Regions from separate parts of the Enterobacter kobei genome, predicted to be linked through region 3. Evidence: predicted binding sites of a transcription regulator. Region 3 holds the regulator's gene; each other region holds the start of a gene.
The links. Region 3 encodes PurR, which represses purine synthesis genes. Its sites were predicted from a motif close to CANGCAAACGTTTGCNTG; they were not measured.
Positions count from the first base shown of each region.

Region 1: a site for PurR is predicted at 5,387-5,404, ahead of purT (formate-dependent phosphoribosylglycinamide formyltransferase). Genes of this name have one in related genera too.
Region 2: a site for PurR is predicted at 3,207-3,224, ahead of galS (HTH-type transcriptional regulator GalS). Genes of this name have one in related genera too.

Region 1 is NZ_CP017181.1:2,826,801-2,834,436, forward strand. It holds gene copD (copper homeostasis membrane protein CopD) at 1-286, opposite strand, end outside; gene yobA (CopC domain-containing protein YobA) at 288-659, opposite strand; gene BFV64_RS13650 (DNA polymerase III subunit theta) at 797-1,027, shown strand; gene BFV64_RS13655 (carbon-nitrogen hydrolase family protein) at 1,138-1,788, shown strand; gene exoX (exodeoxyribonuclease X) at 1,813-2,475, shown strand; gene ptrB (oligopeptidase B) at 2,472-4,532, opposite strand; gene BFV64_RS13670 (tellurite resistance TerB family protein) at 4,618-5,268, opposite strand; gene purT (formate-dependent phosphoribosylglycinamide formyltransferase) at 5,438-6,616, shown strand; gene kdgA (bifunctional 4-hydroxy-2-oxoglutarate aldolase/2-dehydro-3-deoxy-phosphogluconate aldolase) at 6,660-7,301, opposite strand; gene edd (phosphogluconate dehydratase) at 7,341-7,636, opposite strand, start outside.
Region 2 is NZ_CP017181.1:3,157,188-3,164,823, reverse strand. It holds gene BFV64_RS15200 (YbfB/YjiJ family MFS transporter) at 82-1,230, shown strand; gene folE (GTP cyclohydrolase I FolE) at 1,333-2,001, shown strand; gene yeiB (DUF418 domain-containing protein YeiB) at 2,020-3,177, shown strand; gene galS (HTH-type transcriptional regulator GalS) at 3,333-4,355, shown strand; gene mglB (galactose/glucose ABC transporter substrate-binding protein MglB) at 4,651-5,649, shown strand; gene mglA (galactose/methyl galactoside ABC transporter ATP-binding protein MglA) at 5,729-7,249, shown strand; gene mglC (galactose/methyl galactoside ABC transporter permease MglC) at 7,265-7,636, shown strand, end outside.
Region 3 is NZ_CP017181.1:1,998,203-2,005,838, forward strand. It holds gene BFV64_RS09610 (riboflavin synthase) at 1-81, shown strand, start outside; gene cfa (cyclopropane fatty acyl phospholipid synthase) at 113-1,261, opposite strand; gene punC (purine nucleoside transporter PunC) at 1,560-2,759, opposite strand; gene punR (DNA-binding transcriptional activator PunR) at 2,874-3,785, shown strand; gene purR (HTH-type transcriptional repressor PurR) at 3,803-4,828, opposite strand; gene cydH (cytochrome bd-I oxidase subunit CydH) at 5,126-5,215, shown strand; gene BFV64_RS09640 (MFS transporter) at 5,379-6,545, shown strand; gene sodB (superoxide dismutase [Fe]) at 6,585-7,166, opposite strand; gene BFV64_RS09650 (C40 family peptidase) at 7,289-7,636, opposite strand, start outside.

The DNA of each region.
Region 1 (7,636 bases), 830 kb from region 3:
ACAGCCAGACGCTGCCAAACTGCGTCCCCAGTACGCCGTGCCAGACTTGCGTGTTAATCACATCTCCCCAGCCGTCGCCCATTAATCCGCCCTGAAGCATGAACATCAGAAGCGCAGCGGCCAGGCTGATTAAAGATGCCACCCGCTGCTGTAGCGCGAAACGCAGAGCCATCAGACGGTGGAGAGAGGAAGGCGCCAACCAGACGCTGTATAGCGCATTACCAAAAACGAGCATCAGCGCCGCGAAATGGATAAAGCGCAACCCAACATAGACCAGTGCCAGCATGCTATTTCACGCTAAAGTGATAGCTGCCTTTGGTTTTGTGGCCGTCGACGGAAACCACATGCCAGTCCACCTGGTAGGTTCCGGTCGCCAGCGTTTGCGCCAGCGGAACGATCAGTTGAGCCTTGTTCTTTTCGTCTCGCGTTACGGCTCCCGTTTTGACGACCTGCTTGTGCGCATCCGTCACCACCACACCGCTAAATCCCGGTTCGATACCTTCCGAAAAATTCAGCGTCAGTGACTGCGGAGCGCTCACCACGCTGTCTGCTGCCGGGCTCTGCTGTTTAAGATGCGCATGCGCCAGCACAGCGGGCGAGATAATGACTGATGCCAGAAAAACCAGCGCGCATACCGTGCGGGAAGTGGATAACCCCATCGCGATCATTCCTTTTTGTTATGTCTGTATGCTAAAGAATAACGCTGTATAATAGACGAGTCGAGGATCATCCCGCCTCCGCTTGTCATCGTCGCGCAATCGCGGTAACGTTGCCGCCGCATAAACAGGAGAAGGAAATGAAAATCAATCTGGCCGCCCTTCCTCAGGACGAGATGGATAAAGTGAATGTCGATCTCGCAGCCGCTGGCGTTGCGTTCAAAGAGCGTTACAACATGCCCATCGTAGCTGAAGTTGTGGAACGGGAACAACCCGCCCATTTGCGCGACTGGTTCCGGGAAAGATTAATTGCTCACCGTCTCGCTTCGGTCAACCTCTCTCGTCTGCCGTACGAGCCTAAAGTTAAATAAGCTTAACGAGTCGTTACACTTCCTTACGCGAAATCTGGCAGGATAAGAAAACCCTGATTAAATTAGGTGTATTCTTAAATCCCTGCGACTCAGTGTATAAGGAAGTCACGATGTCACAATGGAATATAGCGGCAGCCCAGTATGGCGGGCAGTATCACAGTGTTGATGAACACGTTACCCACCACCTACGCTTCATTGCCGAAGCGGCACAGCAGCAGTGCGATCTGCTGGTCTTCCCGGAACTCTCCTTAACCGGCTCAGGCACAACGACGTTACCTCCCCCACCGTGCGACGCACAGCTGGAACCCTTGCTTGATGCGGCACATTTTTACCAGATTAGCGTTATTGCCGGGCTTCCCCTTGAGCGGAATGGCCAGCGTCAGAAAGGTCTCGTGCTCTTTACGCCCTCTCGGCCGAGCATCGTGCGCTATCCGCAAGGCGGCGGTGCGAGCCTGGTTCCGGGGGATAAACAGCTCACCATCATTGATGCGCAGGGCGATTCCCCCAATCTCGATTCGCAGGCAACGCTGTTCACCAGCAGCCAGTCGGTAAGGGACAACCGCTGGCGGCAGTCCATCAGCACCCTGCAACGCTTTGCACACAAATATGCCATTGCGGTATTAATGGCGAACGCCAGCACCGGCAGCGCATTATGGGATGAAAAAGGCCAGTTGATCGTGCGGGCGGATAAAGGCGAGCTGCTGTTAACCGGCACGCTTAACCGACAGGGTTGGCAAGGCGATATCATTCCTTTAGGCTAAGCGTTTTAAGCTCAGGAGATTTTCATGCTGCGCGTCATTGATACCGAAACTTGCGATCTTCAGGGCGGAATTGTGGAGGTGGCCTCGGTCGACGTCGTTGACGGAAAAATAGTCAACCCGATGAGCCATCTGGTGCGGCCCGATCGCCCTATTAGCCCGCAGGCCATGGCTATCCATCGCATCACTGAATCAATGGTGGCGGATAAACCCTGGATAGAAGACATTATCCCGCACTACTATGGCAGCCCGTGGTATGTCGCCCACAATGCCAGCTTCGACCGTCGGGTTCTCCCCGACATGCCCGGGGAATGGATTTGCACCATGAAGCTGGCGCGTCGCCTGTGGCCGGGGATCAAATACAGCAATATGGCGCTGTATAAATCCCGCAAGCTCAGCGTCAGAACGCCTGAAGGGCTTCACCATCACCGCGCGCTGTATGACTGCTATATCACCGCTGCGCTGCTGATCGATATTATGAATACTTCCGGCTGGACACCGGATGATATGGCGACGATTACCGGCCGTCCTGCACTGCTGACGACGTTCACCTTCGGAAAATACCGCGGGAGAGCAGTATCGGATATTGCAGATAAAGATCCAGGCTATCTGCGCTGGCTGTATAACAACCTCGACAAGATGAGCCCGGAGCTACGCTTAACCCTGAAGCATTATCTGGGTGAAGCTTAACGTTCAGCCTGGCCTGGAAGCGTATCCTGCGCCAGGCCGATCAAAAAGGCGTATTCCAGCGCCACCCCTTCATAAGATTTAAACCGCCCCGACTTCCCTCCGTGCCCGGAGTCCATATCGGTACAGAGCAGCAGCAGGTTGTCGTCGGTTTTCAGTTCCCGCAGCTTTGCCACCCATTTCGCCGGTTCCCAGTACTGCACCTGTGAATCGTGCAAACCGGTGGTCACCAGCATGTGCGGGTAGGCTTTCGCTTCCACGTTATCGTACGGGCTGTACGCTTTCATATAGCGATAATAGGTTTCATCCTGTGGATTCCCCCACTCTTCAAACTCCCCGGTCGTGAGCGGGATAGATTCGTCGAGCATGGTGGTGACCACATCGACAAACGGTACCTGCGCAACGATGCCCTTAAAACGCTCGGGACGCTGATTGATCACAGCGCCCATCAGCATGCCGCCCGCGCTGCCGCCCATGCCAAAGCAGAGCTGCGGATCGCCATAGCCTTGTTCAATTAAGGCGTCGCAAACGTCGAGGTAATCATTGAACGTGTTTTGCTTTTTCAGGAATTTCCCGTCTTCATACCAGTGCTGGCCCAGCTCACCGCCGCCGCGAATATGAGCGATGGCAAAAACAAAGCCGCGGTCGAGCAGACTTAATCTGCTGCTGCTGAAGTCGGCATCCATGCTGGAACCATAGGAGCCGTAGCCGTAAACCAGGATAGGGTTTTTACCTTTCTGAAAATGCGCCTTGTGATACACGAGCGAAACCGGCACCTCGACACCATCGCGCGCGGTAACCCACAGGTGTTCGCTACGATAATTGTCGGATTCAAATCCCTTCACTTCTGTTTGCTTCAACACCTGGCGCTGGCCGGTATCCATATCCAGTTCGAACAGCGTATCCGGCGTGGTCATCGACGAGTAGCCATAGCGCAGCCGGGACGATTCAGGCTCAGGATTAAAACCAATCCAGGTGACGTAGGCCGGGTCGTCAAACGCGATCCCTATCACCTCGCGCGTTTTGCGGTTGATTTGCCGGATACTGGTCAACCCCCGCTGACGCTCTTCCACCACCAGCCAGTCGGTAAACAGCGTGAACCCTTCGAGCATCACCTGTTCCCGCGCGGGAATAAGCACCTCCCACTTGCGCTCGTCGCGCACCTTGGTCTTATACAGGCCAAAGTTTTTCCCCTCGCGGTTTGAGCGCAGATAAAAGCTGTGCTGGAAGTGATCCAGACTGTACTCATGGTCTTTTCGGCGCGGCAGAAAGCAGAGCGGCTGGGCATCAGGCAGTTCGGCATCCAGCAGCAGCACTTCTGAGGTGGTAGCGCTGGCAAGGAAAATAATCACATAGTGGCGTGAGGACGTTTTATGCAGGCTGACATAAAACGTTTCGTCTTTCTCTTCATAGACCAGTTCGTCATCGGCAGAGTCCGTGCCTACACTGTGGCGCCACACCTGATAAGGCAGCAGCGTGGCGGCGTGCTTTTTAACGTAGTAGACCGTCTCGGAATCGTTCGCCCAGACAAAATCCGGGGAGACGTTTTCCAGCATTTCCGGATACCAGTTACCGGTTTCCAGATTGCGGAATCGCAGGCCATACTGACGACGGGAGAGATAATCCTCCGCCAGCGCCATAATGGTGTTATCCGGGGAGATGGACATACCGCCCAGCGTATAAAACTCGCTGTGGGCGGCACGCTGGTTGGCATCCAGCAGAATATCCCATTCATCCCACTCGGCGCTTAATACCGACTGTCGCTGATAGATGGGATATTCACTGCCGGGCTCGTAGATATGCCGATAACGATAGCCGTTTTTGGTCCAGGGCGCGGAGATATCGCGCTGAGGAATGCGCTGCACCATTTCGTTCAGCAGCTGGTCCTGAAGCGCCTGCTGGCTGGACATGACCTTGCGACCGTAATCGTTTTCTTCATGCAGGTAGTCGAGTACCTCTGGGCGGGAACGTGAATCGTCCCGTAGCCAGTAATAGTTATCTATACGCGTATCGCCATGGGTGGTGATCGCATACGGAGTACGTCGGGCTTTCGGTGGCATGACATCATTCTTTTAAGTTTTACATCCTATAAGGTTGGCAAAACCCGCGAATGATGCAAGCGAAACATGGCTACATCAGCGATAGCTAGCCCTGTAGCGTCTGTTTTTGCTCCCGGATATCCTGCTCAATCCCCTCGCGAACATCCTGAGGGATTTTCAACGCATCGCCCAGGGCGTTGAGATAGCTGCGTTCCATAAAGTGGTCAATATCAATGGCGGCACAGCTCAGGAAATAGAGTTCCAGCGCCTCTTCCTCATTCTGCACGCTTTGTGCCAGACGCTGCGGATCGAGCGGCTGCTCAATGGCCTGCGCCACCAGCGTTCTGCCCTGCTCTTCCACGCCGGCTTCTCGCATCTGCTGCTCGATAGCCGCTCGTTCTTTATCATCAATATGCCCGTCGCTTTTTGCGGCAAACACCAGCGAAAGAATGAGTCGCTCCGTACGCAGATCCAGCGGCGAAGTCTCCTCCCCAAAGTGGGGTTCATCCTGGTGCGCCGCGCGTACCCTGTCCTTGTACTTATTCCACAGCACGGTACCGGCGATAGCGCCGCCACCGGCCAGCAACGCGCCGGTACCGTACTTTGCCAGCAGCTTACGTGAGGATTTATTGGCGACCAGCAGCCCTGCCAGCCCTCCGAGCGCCCCCGATACCAGCAGTTTGCTGAGCCCCTGGTCGCCGGAACCTGATGTTTTCTGCCCTAGCATGGATTGCAGTTGATTTAACCAGCCTGACATGATTTCCCTCACTTAACGGTTAACATTTCCACAGCGTAAGCGAGCAGGCGTCAGGAAATGTCCGTCGAGGCTAAAGAAGCGCAAATTTCTCGTCGGCCCTTTTGCCCTGCGCAAGACAGACGCAAACGTTTTCGTTTATACTGCGCGCATCTTTTTCAGGGGGAATGTTATGACTCGTTTAGGAACCGCGCTGCGACCTGCGGCGACGCGTGTGATGCTGTTAGGATCGGGCGAGCTGGGGAAAGAAGTCGCCATTGAGTGCCAGCGTTTAGGGGTAGAAGTGATTGCCGTAGACCGCTACGCCGACGCGCCCGCCATGCATGTTGCCCATCGTTCTTATGTGATTAACATGCTGGACGGAGAAGCTCTGCGGACACTCATCACGCAGGAGAAACCGGATTTTGTGGTGCCGGAGATTGAAGCTATCGCGACCGATACGCTGATCGCGCTTGAGCAGGAAGGTCAGCGCGTGGTGCCTTGCGCCAACGCAGCGAAACTGACCATGAACCGCGAAGGCATTCGCCGCCTGGCGGCAGAGGAGCTGGGGCTGCCCACTTCAAGCTACCGTTTTGCGGGCGATAAAACCGCATTCCTGCAGGCCGTCGATGAGATGGGTTACCCGTGCATCATTAAGCCGGTGATGAGCTCCTCCGGAAAAGGGCAGAGTTTTATCCGCGACAGCAGCACGCTGGACAAAGCCTGGGATTATGCGCAACAGGGTGGCCGTGCCGGAGCTGGCCGCGTGATCGTCGAGGGGGTGGTGAAGTTTGATTTCGAAATCACCCTGCTTACCGTCAGCGCCGTGGATGGCGTCCATTTCTGCGATCCGATTGGTCACCGCCAGGAGGATGGCGATTACCGCGAATCCTGGCAGCCACAGCAGATGAGCGCCCTGGCGCTGGAACGTGCCCAGGATATCGCCCGTAAAACCGTTCTGGCGTTAGGTGGTTACGGTCTGTTCGGCGTGGAGCTGTTTGTCTGCGGCGACGAGGTGATTTTCAGCGAAGTCTCCCCTCGCCCGCATGACACCGGGATGGTGACGTTGATATCGCAGGATCTCTCCGAGTTCGCCCTGCATGTTCGCGCCTTCCTTGGCCTGCCGGTTGGCGGTATTCGTCAGTACGGCCCGGCGGCCTCGGCGGTGATCCTGCCGCAGCTGACCAGTCAGAACGTGACGTTTGATAACGTCGAGGGCGCAACGGGCGCCGGGTTACAGGTACGTTTGTTCGGTAAGCCGGAGATCGACGGCACCCGTCGTCTGGGCGTGGCGTTAGCAACCGGGAATAACGTCGACGAGGCCATCGCACGCGCAAAAGCGGCGGCAGCGAACGTTAAGGTAGCAGGATAAAAAAAACGGGCCGAAAGGCCCGTTTTTCATACGATAAAAAAACTTATTGCTTCGCGCCTTCAACCGCTTCGCGAGCCAGTTTCGTGATGCGATCCCAGTCGCCCGCTTCCAGCGCATCCGCTGGCACCAGCCATGAACCCCCGATGCACAGCACGCTTTTCAGCGCCAGGTAGTCACGGTAGTTCGCCGGAGAGATACCGCCCGTCGGGCAGAAACGCACCTGAGAGAATGGACCTGCAATCGCCTGCAGCGCTTTGGTGCCACCGTTGGCTTCTGCCGGGAAGAATTTGAACTCTTTCAGGCCGTAGTCCATGCCCAGCATCAGTTCAGACACGGTGCTGATACCCGGGATCAAAGGAATAGTGCCTTCGGTCGCTGCTTTCAGCAGCGGCTCGGTCAGGCCAGGGCTGATAGCGAACTGAGCTCCGGCCTCCGTGACTTCTGCCAGCTGTTGCGCGTTGAGAACAGTGCCCGCACCGATGATGGCCTCCGGCACTTCTCTGGCGATAGCGCGAATCGCATCCATCGCGCAGGCGGTACGCAGGGTCACTTCCAGAACACGAACGCCACCCGCAACCAGCGCTTTCGCCATTGGCACAGCGTGCTCCAGCTTGTTTACCACGATAACCGGCACGACAGGGCCAGTGGTCAGGATTGCTTCTGCACTTGTTTTCCAGTTTTTCATCAGAGTTTTCTCTCGCCAGATCGTTAAAATCAAGTCGTCTTAAAACGTAATACAGGTTGCGCCCTGCTCCGCACCGGAGAGTTTCTCACGCAGCGCGCTGAACATTTCGCGTCCGGTTCCCACGCGCGATGCGCTCAGGTCAGGAATATGTGGCTGACGTGCCGCCAGCTCTGCCTCATCCACCAGCAGGGTTAACTCACCTGTCTGACCGTTCACGCGGATCATGTCACCGTCGCGCACTTTCGCCAGCAAACCGCCGTCATAAGCTTCCGGCGTGACGTGGATAGCTGAAGGCACTTTGCCGGATGCACCGGAGAGGCGTCCATCGGTCACTA
Region 2 (7,636 bases), 1.2 Mb from region 3:
TACCTGTGAGCAACTTTCACTTTCGCGGAACGGCAAGATGCTGCATCATAAATTTACTTTTCTTTAACAATTGGAGCGGTCATGGCGCTGCGTATTGCGCTTAGTGGGTTTGTCGTTCTGGTGGTGGCGATGGGGATAGGGCGCTTTGCCTTTACGCCTCAGGTACCGCTGATGATTGCCGCCGGGCAACTCACGCTCACCAGCGCAGGCCTGGTGGCGGCGATGAATTATCTTGGCTATCTGGTGGGAGCATGGGATGCCATGCGCGCGCACCGCTTTGTTGAAACGCGGCTCTGGCTCGGCATTACGGGTGCGGTTGCATTGACGCTGCTCTCCGCGGCGGCGGATAACGCCGTCGTACATGGCCTGCTGCGCTTTGCGATCGGCTGCATGAGTGGCTGGTCAATGGTACTCATTGCCGCCTGGACCAACGAGCGGCTGGGGCAACTGGGTAAACCGGGGCTCAGTGCTGCGGTGTTCGCCGGCCCCGGCGCGGGTATCGCCCTGAGCGGCCTGCTCGCGGTCTATATTCAGGCGAAATCCCTTTCGGCCGGTGCGGCGTGGCAGATCTACGGCGTGCTGGCGCTCGTGTTGATTGCGCTGGTGGCACGCTATCTGCCGCGTACGGGCCAGCTTCATCGCCCGGGGACTGCGCCTGAGCCGTTGCGGCTGACCGCGGATTTAAAGCGCCTGGTCTGGAGCTACAGCCTGGCGGGATTTGGCTATATCCTTCCGGCGACCTTTTTATCGCAAATGGCCGCCGTGCGCTTTCCCGGCAGCCTGTTTGCCCAGTTTGTCTGGCCGATTTTTGGTCTCGCCGCTGTGGTGGGGATTGCGCTCAGCATTGCCTTGCGACATATCTCCACGGCTAACCGCAGGCTGGCTATCGTGCTGTGGCTTCAGGGCGCGGGTGTCCTGGCGGCCTGGCTGCTGCCGGGCATCGGCGGTTTGCTGACGGGCGGGCTGCTGGTAGGTGGGGGGTTCCTTTGCGCCGTGCAGCTCTCTCTTTTATACGGCCGAGAGCTGGCACCGAACCACACGCGTTATATGGCGGGACTGCTCACCACCGGGTATGCCATCGGGCAGTTGATTGGCCCGGTGACATCGGCGTTATCGACCTGGCTAACCCACCGGCTGGAGCCTGCGCTGGGGCTGGCGGGCGTCGCGTTGTTCATCGGCGGCGCGCTGGTCTGGAATCGTCACGCTGAAAGGCAACAGCAATTGCAATAATTATCGTCGTGAATACTGGATTATGTGCGTCGCCTCACGCACAATGAGCGCATACTTTTGCCACAACGAGGGCGAAAGACGCCACACCTGCAGGAGAAGAAAATGTCATCACTCAGTAAAGAAGCTGCCCTGGTCCATGAAGCCCTGCTTGCGCGCGGTCTCGAAACGCCATTGCGTCCGCCCGTTGAGGATATGGACAATGAAACCCGTAAAAGTCTGATTTCCGGGCATATGACCGAGATCATGCAACTGCTGAATCTCGATCTGAGCGATGACAGTCTGATGGAGACGCCTAAGCGCATCGCGAAAATGTACGTCGACGAAATTTTCTCTGGCCTGGATTACGCCAACTTCCCGAAAATTACCGTTATTGAAAATAAGATGAAGGTGGACGAGATGGTCACGGTACGTGATATCACGCTGACCAGCACCTGCGAACATCACTTCGTTACTATCGACGGTAAAGCGACCGTGGCTTACATTCCGAAAGATACGGTGATTGGTCTGTCGAAGATCAACCGTATTGTGCAGTTCTTCGCGCAGCGTCCTCAGGTTCAGGAACGTCTGACGCAGCAGATCCTGATTGCCCTGCAAACGCTGCTGGGCACCAATAACGTGGCGGTCTCCATCGATGCCGTTCACTACTGCGTGAAAGCCCGCGGCGTACGTGATGCGACCAGTGCAACCACCACCACTTCGCTGGGCGGTCTGTTTAAATCGAGCCAGAACACCCGCCAGGAGTTCCTGCGCGCCGTGCGTCACCACAACTAATCTCACAGGGCAGGGACCATGGAGCGAAACGTCACGCTCGATTTTGTTCGCGGCGTCGCCATACTGGGTATCCTGCTGCTGAATATTAGCGCCTTCGGTCTGCCGAAGGCCGCTTATCTCAATCCCGCCTGGTACGGCGATATCACCCGAAGCGATGCCTGGACCTGGGCAATCCTTGATCTGTTTGCCCAGGTTAAATTCCTCACGCTCTTTGCCCTGCTGTTTGGCGCAGGACTACAGCTTCTGCTTAAACGCGGCACCCGCTGGATCCAGTCGCGCTTAACCCTGCTGGTGATCCTCGGTTTTATCCACGGTCTGTTCTTCTGGGACGGCGATATTCTTCTCGCATATGGGTTAGTCGGGCTTATCTGCTGGCGTCTCATTCGTGATGCGCACAGCGTGAAAAGCCTGTTTAACACCGGCGTGATGCTCTACCTCATGGGGCTTGGGGTGCTGCTGCTGCTGGGGATGATCTCTGGCGAAGCGACCAACCGTTCTTGGATCCCGGATGCTGCAAACCTCCAGTACGAGCAGTTCTGGAAGCTAAAAGGCGGTACGGAAGCCATTAGCAACCGGACGGATATGCTGGGGGATAACCTTCTTGCGCTGGGGGCGCAATACGGCTGGCAGCTGGCAGGGATGATGCTGATGGGGGCGTCATTGATGCGCACCGGGTGGCTGAAAGGGGAGTTCAGCCTGCGTCATTATCGTCGCACCGGGGCGGGGCTGGTTCTGCTCGGCGTGCTGATAAACCTCCCGGCGGTGATGACACAGTGGCACATTCACTGGGATTATCGCTGGTGCGCTTTCCTGCTCCAGGTACCGCGTGAACTGAGCGCGCCATTCCAGACCATCGGCTACGCGGCGCTAATATATGGCTTCTGGCCGCAGCTTTCTCGCCTGTGGCTTGTCAGCGCAGTCGCCTGCGTCGGGCGCATGGCGTTAAGCAATTACCTCCTGCAAACGTTGATATGCACCACGATTTTCTATCGCTTTGGCCTGTTTATGAAATTCGACCGCCTCGGGCTGCTGGCGTTTGTTATTCCGATCTGGGCGGTTAATCTGGCGTTTTCCGTTATCTGGCTGCGTTATTTCCGTCAGGGGCCGCTGGAGTGGGTGTGGCGTCAGTTAACCGCACATGCTTCAGGGGTATCATTGAGTAATACATCCAGATAACGATCTGGATCACAATCATTAACAAAACGGATGTAAGCGTTTTCATGACTGTGAGCTTCTTCACGTAGTCCCTTTTCTCTCGCTGCCAAAATAGCCACCTTGCTAAACACAGGGGGTGTCTGTGAGTTGCTGCAATCCTTTGAAGGATGGTGAATATGATCACCATTCGTGATGTCGCCCGTCTGGCGGGCGTTTCTGTGGCTACCGTCTCCCGCGTGCTGAACAACAGTGCGCTGGTGAGCCCTGAAACCCGTGAAACCGTAATGAAAGCCGTGACCCAGCTCGGGTACCGGCCAAATGCCAACGCGCAGGCGCTTGCCACGCAGGTCAGCGATACCATCGGCGTGGTGGTGATGGATGTCTCAGACGCCTTTTTCGGTGCGCTGGTGAAAGCGGTCGATGTGGTTGCCCAGCAGCATCAAAAATATGTGCTGATTGGCAACAGCTATCATGAGGCGGAGAAAGAGCGTCATGCCATCGAAGTACTGATTCGCCAGCGCTGTAACGCCCTGATTGTTCACTCCAAAGCCTTAAGTGATGAAGAGCTTGCCGGGTTTATGGAACAGATACCGGGCATGGTGCTGATTAACCGGATTGTGCCGGGCTATGCCCACCGCTGTGTTGGGCTGGATAACGTCAGCGGCGCCATGATGGCCACCAAAATGCTTATCAATAACGGCCATCAGCGGATCGGTTATCTTGCCTCCAGCCATCAAATTGAAGATGACGCGTACCGGCGTGAGGGCTGGCAAAACGCCCTGAAAGAACACGGCATTACCGCATCAGAGAGCTGGATCGGCACTGGTACGCCTGACATGCAGGGCGGTGAGGCGGCAATGGTGGAGTTGTTGGGCCGCAATCTGCAGCTTTCTGCGGTGTTTGCGTATAACGACAGCATGGCAGCAGGCGCGTTGACGGCACTGAAAGATAACGGCATTGCGGTGCCGCAGCATTTGTCGTTGATTGGCTTTGACGACATTCCGATCGCCCGTTACACCGACCCGCAGCTGACCACGGTGCGCTATCCCATTGCTTCTATGGCAAAACTGGCTACTGAACTGGCGTTACAGGGAGCCGCAGGGCTGCTGGATCCTGGGGCGACCCATTGCTTCATGCCAACCCTGGTGCGTCGACATTCCGTCGCGTCGCGGCAAATTGTGGCTCCGATCACTAACTGATTACATGAGGTGATGTAACCGTTTTCAATCTGTGAGTAAATTCACAGTATCTTAACAAGGCGCTGACTATGATGTCAGCGTTTTAGCAGCTGAAACGCTATGTAACGGTGATTATTCACTTTAACAGTAGCCAATGTGCCGCAAACAACGAATAAAACGCATTTCTGGAGCGTTACCGACCACGGAAGAGAGAAATTTTATAAGTGAACGTCGGCTGTCAGTAACGTTTTATTAACATCTGCCTGCCGCTCGTTATTCACCAGAACTACCCTGCATAAAAAAAACCGGAGATACCATGAATAAGAAGGTGTTGACCCTGTCTGCTGTAATGGCAAGCATGCTTTTTGGTGCAGCAGCGCACGCTGCAGATACCCGTATTGGTGTGACGATTTATAAATACGACGACAACTTCATGTCTGTTGTACGTAAAGCTATCGAGAAAGATGCGAAAGCAGCGCCAGACGTACAGCTGCTGATGAATGACTCCCAGAATGACCAGTCCAAACAGAACGACCAGATCGACGTTCTTCTGGCGAAAGGCGTGAAAGCCCTGGCGATCAACCTGGTTGACCCGGCTGCAGCAGGCACGGTAATTGAAAAAGCGCGCGGCCAGAATGTGCCAATCGTCTTCTTCAACAAAGAACCTTCCCGTAAAGCGCTGGATAGCTATGACAAAGCGTATTACGTCGGTACTGACTCCAAAGAGTCCGGCATTATTCAGGGCGATCTGATCGCGAAACACTGGGCAGCGAACCCGAACTGGGACCTGAACAAAGACGGTCAGATCCAGTTCGTTCTGCTGAAAGGCGAACCTGGTCACCCGGATGCTGAAGCGCGTACGACTTACGTTATCAAAGAGCTGAATGATAAGGGCCTGAAAACCCAGCAGCTGGCATTAGATACCGCGATGTGGGATACCGCCCAGGCGAAAGATAAGATGGATGCCTGGCTGTCCGGCCCTAACGCGAACAAAATCGAAGTGGTTATTGCCAACAACGATGCGATGGCAATGGGTGCGGTAGAAGCGCTGAAAGCCCACAATAAATCGTCCATTCCGGTATTCGGTGTGGATGCCCTGCCAGAAGCGCTGGCGCTGGTTAAATCTGGCGCGATGGCCGGTACCGTTCTGAACGATGCCAATAACCAGGCGAAAGCCACCTTCGATCTGGCGAAAAACCTCGCTGACGGTAAAGGCGCGGCAGATGGCACCAGCTGGAAAATTGACAACAAAATCGTTCGCGTACCTTACGTGGGCGTAGACCAGTCCAACCTGGCTGAGTTTATCGGTAAATAAGTGAGTTAACCTGTCTCCACTGGGCGCAATTCGTTGCGCCCTTTTATAACGCGATATGCGAGGCCAACAAGGTATAATTATGGTCAGCACAACTACTCAGTCAACCGGTGAATACTTGTTGGAAATGAACGGTATTAACAAGTCATTTCCCGGTGTTAAGGCACTCGATAATGTTAATTTAAAAGTCCGTCCTCACTCTATTCATGCATTAATGGGGGAGAACGGTGCGGGTAAATCAACATTATTAAAATGTCTTTTTGGGATCTATCAAAAAGATTCTGGCAGCATTCTTTTTCAGGGGAAAGAGATCGATTTCCATTCAGCGAAAGAAGCACTGGAAAACGGTATCTCGATGGTTCACCAGGAATTAAACCTGGTACTGCAACGTTCCGTTATGGATAACATGTGGTTGGGGCGTTATCCAACCAAAGGTGTCTTTGTCGATCAGGACAAAATGTATCGTGACACCAAAGCGATTTTTGATGAGCTGGATATTGATATCGATCCGCGCGCTCGCGTGGGAACCTTATCCGTCTCACAAATGCAGATGATCGAAATTGCCAAAGCGTTCTCCTATGATGCGAAAATCGTCATCATGGACGAACCGACATCGTCATTAACGGAAAAAGAGGTTAATCACCTTTTTACCATTATTCGTAAGCTGAAAGAACGCGGCTGCGGCATTGTCTACATCTCTCACAAAATGGAAGAGATCTTCCAGCTGTGCGATGAGATTACCATCCTGCGCGACGGCCAGTGGATTGCCACGCAGCCGCTGGAAGGGCTGGATATGGACAAGATCATCGCCATGATGGTTGGCCGCTCCCTTAACCAGCGCTTCCCGGACAAAGAGAACAAGCCGGGTGAAGTGATTCTTGAAGTGCGCAATCTCACCTCGCTGCGTCAGCCGTCCATCCGCGATGTCTCCTTCGACCTGCACAAAGGCGAAATCCTGGGGATTGCCGGTCTGGTGGGGGCAAAGCGTACCGACATTGTGGAAACCTTGTTTGGTATCCGTGAGAAGGCCCAGGGCACCATTACGCTGCACGGAAAGAAAATTAACAACCACAATGCCAACGAAGCCATTAATAACGGTTTTGCGCTGGTAACGGAAGAACGTCGTTCGACGGGTATTTATGCTTATCTGGATATTAACTTTAACTCGTTAATTTCTAATATTCGTAATTACAAAAATAAAGTCGGACTGCTGGATAACTCCCGCATGAAGAGCGATACCCAGTGGGTGATTGACTCCATGCGCGTGAAAACGCCTGGCCACCGCACGCAAATTGGTTCGCTTTCGGGGGGTAACCAGCAAAAAGTCATTATCGGACGTTGGTTATTAACCCAGCCAGAAATTCTGATGCTGGATGAACCTACCCGTGGCATTGACGTCGGCGCGAAGTTTGAAATTTATCAGCTGATTGCCGAGCTGGCGAAAAAGAATAAAGGGATCATTATTATTTCTTCCGAAATGCCGGAACTGTTAGGGATCACAGACCGTATTCTGGTTATGAGCAATGGTCTCGTTGCCGGTATTGTTGACACCAAAACGACAACGCAAAACGAAATTTTGCGTCTTGCGTCTTTGCACCTTTAAGATCAGGGGCTCCTCATGAGTGCGTTAAATAAAAAAAGTTTTCTCACTTACCTGAAAGAAGGCGGAATTTACGTTGTTCTTTTAGTCCTGCTGGCCATTATCATTTTTCAGGACCCTACGTTCTTAAGTCTGCTGAACCTGAGTAACATTCTGACCCAGTCTTCCGTGCGTATTATCATTGCGCTGGGCGTGGCGGGCCTTATCGTCACCCAGGGTACTGACCTTTCTGCCGGTCGTCAGGTCGGCCTGGCGGCGGTTATTGCGGCCACCCTGCTGCAGTCGATGGAAAACGCCAACAAGGTCTTCCCGGAAATGGCGACCATGCCGATTTTCGTGGTGATCCTGATTGTCTGCGCCATCGGCGCGGTGATTGGCCTGATCAACGGT
Region 3 (7,636 bases):
ACCCAGGCGGTAGTGGATACGGTTGAGCGCGTGCTGGCGGCAAAAGAAGCGGCAATAATAACGAGCACAGAAGACGAATAAAAAATAACCCCGGGTAACCGGGGTTATTTTTTTAGCGGGCGACCCGCAAGCCGTGCTCAATCCCTCGGCTGAAAACAACCTGCCAGAGCTGAATATCTCGCGCGCGAAACGCCCCCGCGCAGGCATTCAGATAATAGCTAAACATCCGCTTGAATCGTTCAGAGTAGTTGTCCGCAATCTCCGGCCAGGCTTCCTGAAAACGTGCATGCCATGCCATCAATGTGGTGTCGTAATCCGCGCCAAAGTTATGCCAGTCTTCCATCACGAAATGGGACTCGCTGGCGTTGGCAATCTGGCGCACGGACGGTAAACAGCCATTCGGGAAGATGTATTTGTTGATCCACGGGTCGACGTTGTTGTCGGTGCGCTTAGACCCGATGGTGTGCAGCAGGAAAATGCCGTCTGGTTTCAAATTGCGATCCACGACGTCAAAATAGGTGTCGTAGTTTTTCGGGCCAACATGTTCGAACATACCCACGGAGACAATACGATCAAACTGTTCGTTCAGGTCACGGTAATCCTGCAGCCGGATGTCAACATCAAGACCCTGGCAGCGTTCTCGCGCCAGCTTTTGCTGTTCTGCTGAAATCGTGACGCCGACGACGCTGACGCCATAGTGCTTCGCCATAAAATACGCCAGCCCACCCCAGCCGCAGCCGATATCCAGCACACGCATTCCGGGCTCAAGCTGCAGTTTCTCGCTAATCAGACGCAGCTTGGCCTGTTGCGCCTCTTCAAGCGTCGATGCCTCTTTCCAGTAGGCGCAGGAATATTGCATGAAGGGGTCCAGCATACGGCTGAACAGGTCGTTGCCAAGGTCGTAGTGCTCTTTGCCGACGATCCAGGCGCGTTTTTTACTTTGCAGGTTAAACAGGCGGGCTGAGGCGACGCGCAGGGTGTCTTTCAGATGGCGAGGGAGTTGATTTTCCAGACCAGCACGCAAAACGCGGGTGAAAAATATATCCAGCCGTTCGCATTCCCACCAGCCATCCATATAACTTTCTCCCAGGCCTAACGATCCCTCTCGTAACACGCGTTTAAAAAAGTCGGGATGTTTAACCTGAGGATCGGATGGCGATGATCCATTAATCGTGATGCCTGCTCGACCTAACAGTTCACTGACGATCCGGGACCAGTTATCGTCCGGAACGCTGACTTCTTCTATACACGATGAACTCATAGCTTCTCCATCACCCTACTGTGATCAGAACCTTCAAACAGCGTAGACGCTTTTTTTGGTTTGTGAGAAATCTCACGGTATATACCGCGAGGCTAGTATCCGACGTAGAACAGAGGAAGGGAGATAACCCTTGCCGAAATGCCTTCCATGGTAAAACGGGAGCACTCCGGCTCCCGTTAACACTTAATATTTATCGTATTTAATCGAACCAAATTTAGTATAGGCCGCAAAATTTGGTGATTCAATAGAAAATTGTTAGCAACCTAATCACCGAAAAGTTACATAATTTTTGCAGTAATTACGCATGTGACGTTTCTGCCTGCGCGCGGTTATCCTGCGCACGCTGCGCGGCTGCCTGCATACGATAGCCCATGCCGGCCAGCGCAACGGTAACCAGCATCACGCTGGTGGTGGTCAGGAGCGGTGTGGCAATCAGCGCCGAGACCACCAGACTGGCCAGGAAGCACAGCCCCAGTTGCAGCGTATTCTGAAGTGCGGCCGCACGGCCTGTCGCCTGCGGGAAGGGACGAAGCGCCTGCGCCACAACGATAGGGTATATCGCGCCGTTCGCGATGGCCATTACGCAGAATGGAATCAAAATTTCAGCCAGACCGACGCCGGGAATAAAGCCGACGGCCCAGGTCCCGATAACGCTCAACGCATACAGCACCAGCAACCACGGCAGCATCTGCTGGCCTTCCCATTTTTGCAGCGCCGCGCGACAGCCGTACCCGCCAACTAGGAACGCGATGGTCTGCGGAACATAGCTCAGACCGATGGCCGCCGGGCTGTAGCCCATATCGTGCAGAATAAAGGGTGAACCGGTCAGCCATGCGAAGAAGCTCGCCGAGCAGGCAGCATAAATCAGCACATTACCGCGATACGCTTTGGCGCTCAGCAGGGAGGCAAAGGTAATTGGGCTGGCGTCGGCATGCGCCTCTTTTTTATGCGCGGGCTTAAGGGCAAACGCCGGCAGCATCAGTACCAGCGTGATGGCAAACAGCGTGGCAAAGATGGCCTGCCAGTCGAAATGCGCGAGGATCCAGCTACCCAGCAGCGGGGCGAGGGCAGGGGAAAGCCCCACCAGCGGCATAATGGTCGCGAAAATTCGGTTTGTACGGTTCGCCGGATAGTAGTCGGTGACCAGCGCCTGCCAGGTGACGGCTGCGGCGCAGACGCCGACTGCCTGAATAAACCGCAGTACCAGCAGCCAGGTGGCGTCGCGAACCCATAGCATCCCCAGACAGCCCACGGCAAAAATGGCCAGACCCAGCAACAGTACCGGCTTGCGGCCAAAGCGATCCGAGAGCGGTCCCCAGAGCAGCTGCGCGAAGGCAAAACCGGCGAGGAACAAACTCAGGCTGGCGCTGATCGCGGCGGCAGGGGTTTGCAGATCTTCCTGCATGGCGGCGAAAGCCGGCAGGTACATATCGGTGGCTAAAAAGCCCAGCACGCTTAAGCCGCCGAGCCAGACTAAAAAACCTTTCCTGGGTTGCATTATTTTCTTCTCCTGAGGAGGCAGGTGTACATTGGCGCAGAGTGTAGGGAGTGCAAAGCGGCTTGTGAAACGCTAATATTTGGCGGGTGCATTCAAATTTTTTGCAGGCAGAAAATGTGGTCAGATTATTCTCTTGAAGTGGTCGATGCTGTCGCGCGTAACGGCAGCTTTAGCGGAGCAGCGCAGGAACTGCACCGCGTCCCGTCGGCAATCAGCTATACGGTGCGTCAGCTAGAAGAGTGGCTGGCCGTTCCGCTGTTCGAACGGCGACATCGTGATGTGGAATTAACGCCTGCCGGGGCGTGGTTTTTGAAAGAAGGGCGTTCTGTTATCAAAAAAATGCAGATCACCCGCGAACAGTGTCAGCAGATCGCTAACGGCTGGCGGGGGCATCTTTCCATCGCGGTCGATAATATCGTGAAGCCGGAACGCACCCGGCAAATGATCGTCGATTTCTATCGTCATTTTTCTGACGTTGAGTTGCGTGTTTCGCAGGAAGTGTTCAACGGCGTGTGGGACGCGCTGTCGGACGGCAGGGTAGAAATGGCGATTGGGGCGACGCAGGCGATTCCGGTTGGGGGACGCTATGCCTTTCGCGATATGGGGATGCTGAGCTGGAAATGCGTAGTGGCACGCGATCATCCCCTGGCGGCCATGGAGGGGCCGTTAAGCGACGATACCCTGCGTAACTGGCCGTCGCTGGTGCTGGAGGACACCTCCCGCTCGCTGCCCAAGCGTATCACCTGGCTGCTGGATAACCAGCGTCGCGTGGTCGCCCCGGACTGGGAATCGTCGGCGACCTGCCTCAGTGCAGGGCTGTGCGTCGCGATGGTGCCCGTTCATTTTGCGCGCCCGCGAATCGACACCGGCGAGTGGGTTGAACTGACGCTGGAGAATCCGTTCCCGGATGCGGCTTGCTGTCTGACCTGGCAACAAAATGATGTTTCACCTGCTATGGCCTGGCTGCTGGATTATCTGGGGGACAGCGAAACGCTTAACCGGGAATGGTTACGGGAGCCAGTGTGACTGGCTCCGTAAAGCGATTAACGACGGTAGTCGCGGAACGGACCATCCGCAACGGAACGGCGTTCGATGAGGCGCGGGTGGACTTCAATGGACTGCGACTCTTCACGTTTGTTGACGATCCTGTCGAGCAGCATGTTGAAGGCCGTTTCACCCAGCGAATCTTTCGGCTGGTGAATGGTGGTCAGCGCAGGGGTAAAGAAGCGCGCGTTGCGCACGTTGTCATAGCCGATCACGGAAATGTCCTGCGGGACGCGCAGACCCAGCTCATCGGCCGCACAGAGCGCGCCCATCGCCATGATGTCGCCCCCGCAGAAAACGGCGGTAGGACGATGTTGCTGGGAGACAATCTGCTGCATCGCGCGGTAGCCTGATTCCGGCTCAAAGTCACCCTGTACGATCCAGTTTTCTGGCACGGTGATCAGTGCTTCTTCCATCGCTTTCATAAAGCCAGCCAGACGACCTGCGCCGGTGTTACGCTCAAGCGGACCCGGGATCACGCCAATCTCACGATGACCGCGTTCGATCAAATAACGGCCCGCCATATAGCCGCCTTCAAAGGCGTTGTCGATAACGGAATCCGTGAAATCCGCACGGGCTTCACCCCAGTCCATCACCACCATCGGGATATGGCGATACTCTTCAAGCATCGACAGTACGGATTCCGGGTACTCGGAACACATCACCAGCAGGCCATCCACGCGCTTCTGCGCCATCATGGAGAGATAGGCTCGCTGTTTTTCAATGCTGTTCCACGCGTTGCCCAGAATCAGGGTATAGCCTTTCTGGAAGCAGTTTTTCTCTACCGCCTCAATGATCTCAGCAAAATAGGCCGCTTCGCTGCTGGTCGCCAGCAGACCAATCGATTTGGTGTGATTCACCTTGAGGCTGCGCGCAACCGCACTTGGCGAGTAGTGCAGCTCTTTGATTGCTGCCCAGACGGCGTTGCGCGTCTCTTCCGCCACAAAGCGGGTTTTGTTAATTACATGTGATACGGTTGTAGTGGAAACGTTTGCGCGTTTTGCTACGTCTTTAATTGTTGCCATTAAATGTCACTCCAGACCATATCCTAAACTCCTGAAATACTTGAAGGTAAACGTTTGCCTTCTCTCACCCTTATCACGCAATTTTAGATTGCGGTACGCCAGGAAAACGACACGGGACGTCAGGAGGGGGTCAATGGCCGGTACGCTAATAAATTTAGCGTGGAATTTTGTCCTATCTTGATGAAAAGGGGAAGAGGTAAAGTGGTTATCAGCTTAAATCCGGGAAGATTTTTGACGTAAACTGTGCAAAAATGAGCAAGCTCACTTTTCGTGGGGGGATTAAAAGGAGAAAAATTGATGAGTTCCGATCTGAAGTTTTCGCTGTTCACCACCATCGTTGTGCTGGCGCTGATTGTGGCGGCTGGCCTGACGGCTGTGCTGCACTGATTTACGCGGAGGGAGAATCTTCTCCCTCCCGGTTTACCGGATTGTTACTTCTCAGGCAAAAATCTTTTGCCATTTTGTTAACTTCTCATTTTTTGTGATTGATGTCATGCTTTCCGCTTCTTTGTTCTGTGTCACGACATGACACGGCATCCGGAGTTGACGCATGAAAATCAATTTTCCCCTGCTTGCCCTGGCGATTGGCGCTTTTGGGATTGGCACCACCGAATTCTCCCCGATGGGGTTACTGCCTGTTATCGCCCGGGGCGTGGATGTCTCGATCCCTGCGGCCGGGATGTTAATCAGCGCTTATGCCATCGGCGTGATGGTGGGGGCGCCGCTGATGACGCTACTGCTTTCACACCGCGCGCGCCGTAATGCGCTGATTTTCCTGATGGCGATTTTCACCCTGGGCAACGTGCTCTCTGCCATTTCACCTGACTACACCACCCTGATGCTGTCGCGCATTTTGACCAGCCTGAACCATGGCGCGTTCTTTGGGCTGGGCTCGGTCGTGGCCGCAAGCGTGGTGCCGAAACATAAGCAGGCAAGCGCCGTGGCGACCATGTTTATGGGGCTGACGATTGCCAACATTGGCGGCGTACCGGCTGCGACCTGGCTGGGTGAAGCGATCGGCTGGCGTATGTCATTCCTGGCAACCGCCGGGCTGGGCGTGGTGGCGATGGTGGCCTTGTTCTTCTCCCTGCCGAAAGGCAGCGCGGGTGAACGTCCGGACGTGCGCAAAGAGCTGTCGGTACTGGTGCGCCCGCAGGTGCTTTCTGCACTGCTGACCACCGTGCTGGGGGCCGGGGCGATGTTTACGCTCTATACCTACATTTCACCGGTGCTGCACGATATCACCCATGCAACCCCGATCTTTATTACCGCGATGCTGGTATTGATTGGCGTAGGGTTCTCAATGGGTAACTACCTTGGCGGGAAATTTGCTGACCGTTCAGTGGCCGGAACGTTGAAAGGCTTTTTAACCTTGCTGATTGCCATCATGATCGCGATTCCGTGGCTGGCGCGTAACGAGTTTGGCGCGGCCATCGCGATGGTTGTCTGGGGCGCAGCCACCTTCGCCGTGGTGCCGCCGCTGCAGATGCGCGTGATGCGTGTCGCCCACGAGGCGCCGGGACTCTCTTCTTCGGTGAATATCGGTGCGTTTAACCTGGGGAACGCCCTGGGTGCTGCGGCGGGCGGCGCCGTCATTTCTGGCGGTCTGGGATACAGCTTTGTGCCGGTGATGGGGGCGATTATTGCCGCTCTCGGCCTGCTGCTGGTGATGATGTCCGGCCGAAAACAGCCAGAAGCCGTTTGCACGGCGGAATAATAAAAATAACGCAGAAGGGGGACCCCTTCTGCGTCTCTCTTACGCGGCGAAGTTCTTCGCGACGAAGTCCCAGTTGACCAGTGCCCAGAAGTGCTCCAGGTAGTTCGGGCGCGCGTTACGGTAATCAATGTAGTAAGCGTGCTCCCACACGTCCACGGTCATCAGCGGCGTAGCGCTGGTGGTCAGCGGGGTGCCTGCATTAGAGGTGGACACGATTGCCAGTTTGCCATCCGCTTCTTTTACCAGCCACGTCCAGCCAGAGCCGAAGTTCTTGATGGCGGCATCCGTAAACTTCGCTTTGAAATCGGCGAAGCTGCCAAAGGCGGCGTTAATCGCGGAAGCCAGTTCACCGGCAGGTTCACCACCGGCATTGGGTGCCAGGCAGTGCCAGTAGAAGGTGTGGTTCCACACCTGAGCCGCGTTGTTAAATACGCCACCCTCTGAGCTACGGACGATCTCTTCCAGCGTTTTGCCTTCGAAATCGGTGCCTTTGATCAGATTGTTCAGGTTGGTGACATACGTCTGGTGATGTTTGCCGTAATGGTATTCCAGGGTTTCCGCAGAAATGTGCGGTGCCAGGGCGTCTTTTGCATACGGTAGTGCAGGTAATTCGAACGACATTGCTTCTCTCCTTATTGTATTTAGCGTTGCCAATAACCACACAGACAACAAGGACAGGATAGCAAATTGAAAGGGTATGCAAAAGAGGAACTTACCCTGCCACGGATGCGGCAGGGCAGGGGTTAGCGAATAGTTTTCGGCGTCATCACGCGACGTGCGCCGACGTAGTGACGTACCCAGTAGTCTTCACTCAGGGAGGTGATCTGAATATCCTGGCCGCTGCGCGGTGACTGGATAAATTTCCCGTTGCCGACATAGACACCCACATGGTCAGCCGTGCCGCGGCCTTGCGTGCGGAAGAAGACCAGATCGCCGTTTTCCAGCTCACCACGGCTCACCGGAGAGGCGTCGCGCAGGTGGTACATCTCATTAGCGGTACGCGGAATGCGGAACTTAACCAGATCTTTATAGGCGTAATAGACCAGGCCGCTACAGTCGAAGCCGGTTCGTGGCGAACTGCCACCCCAGCG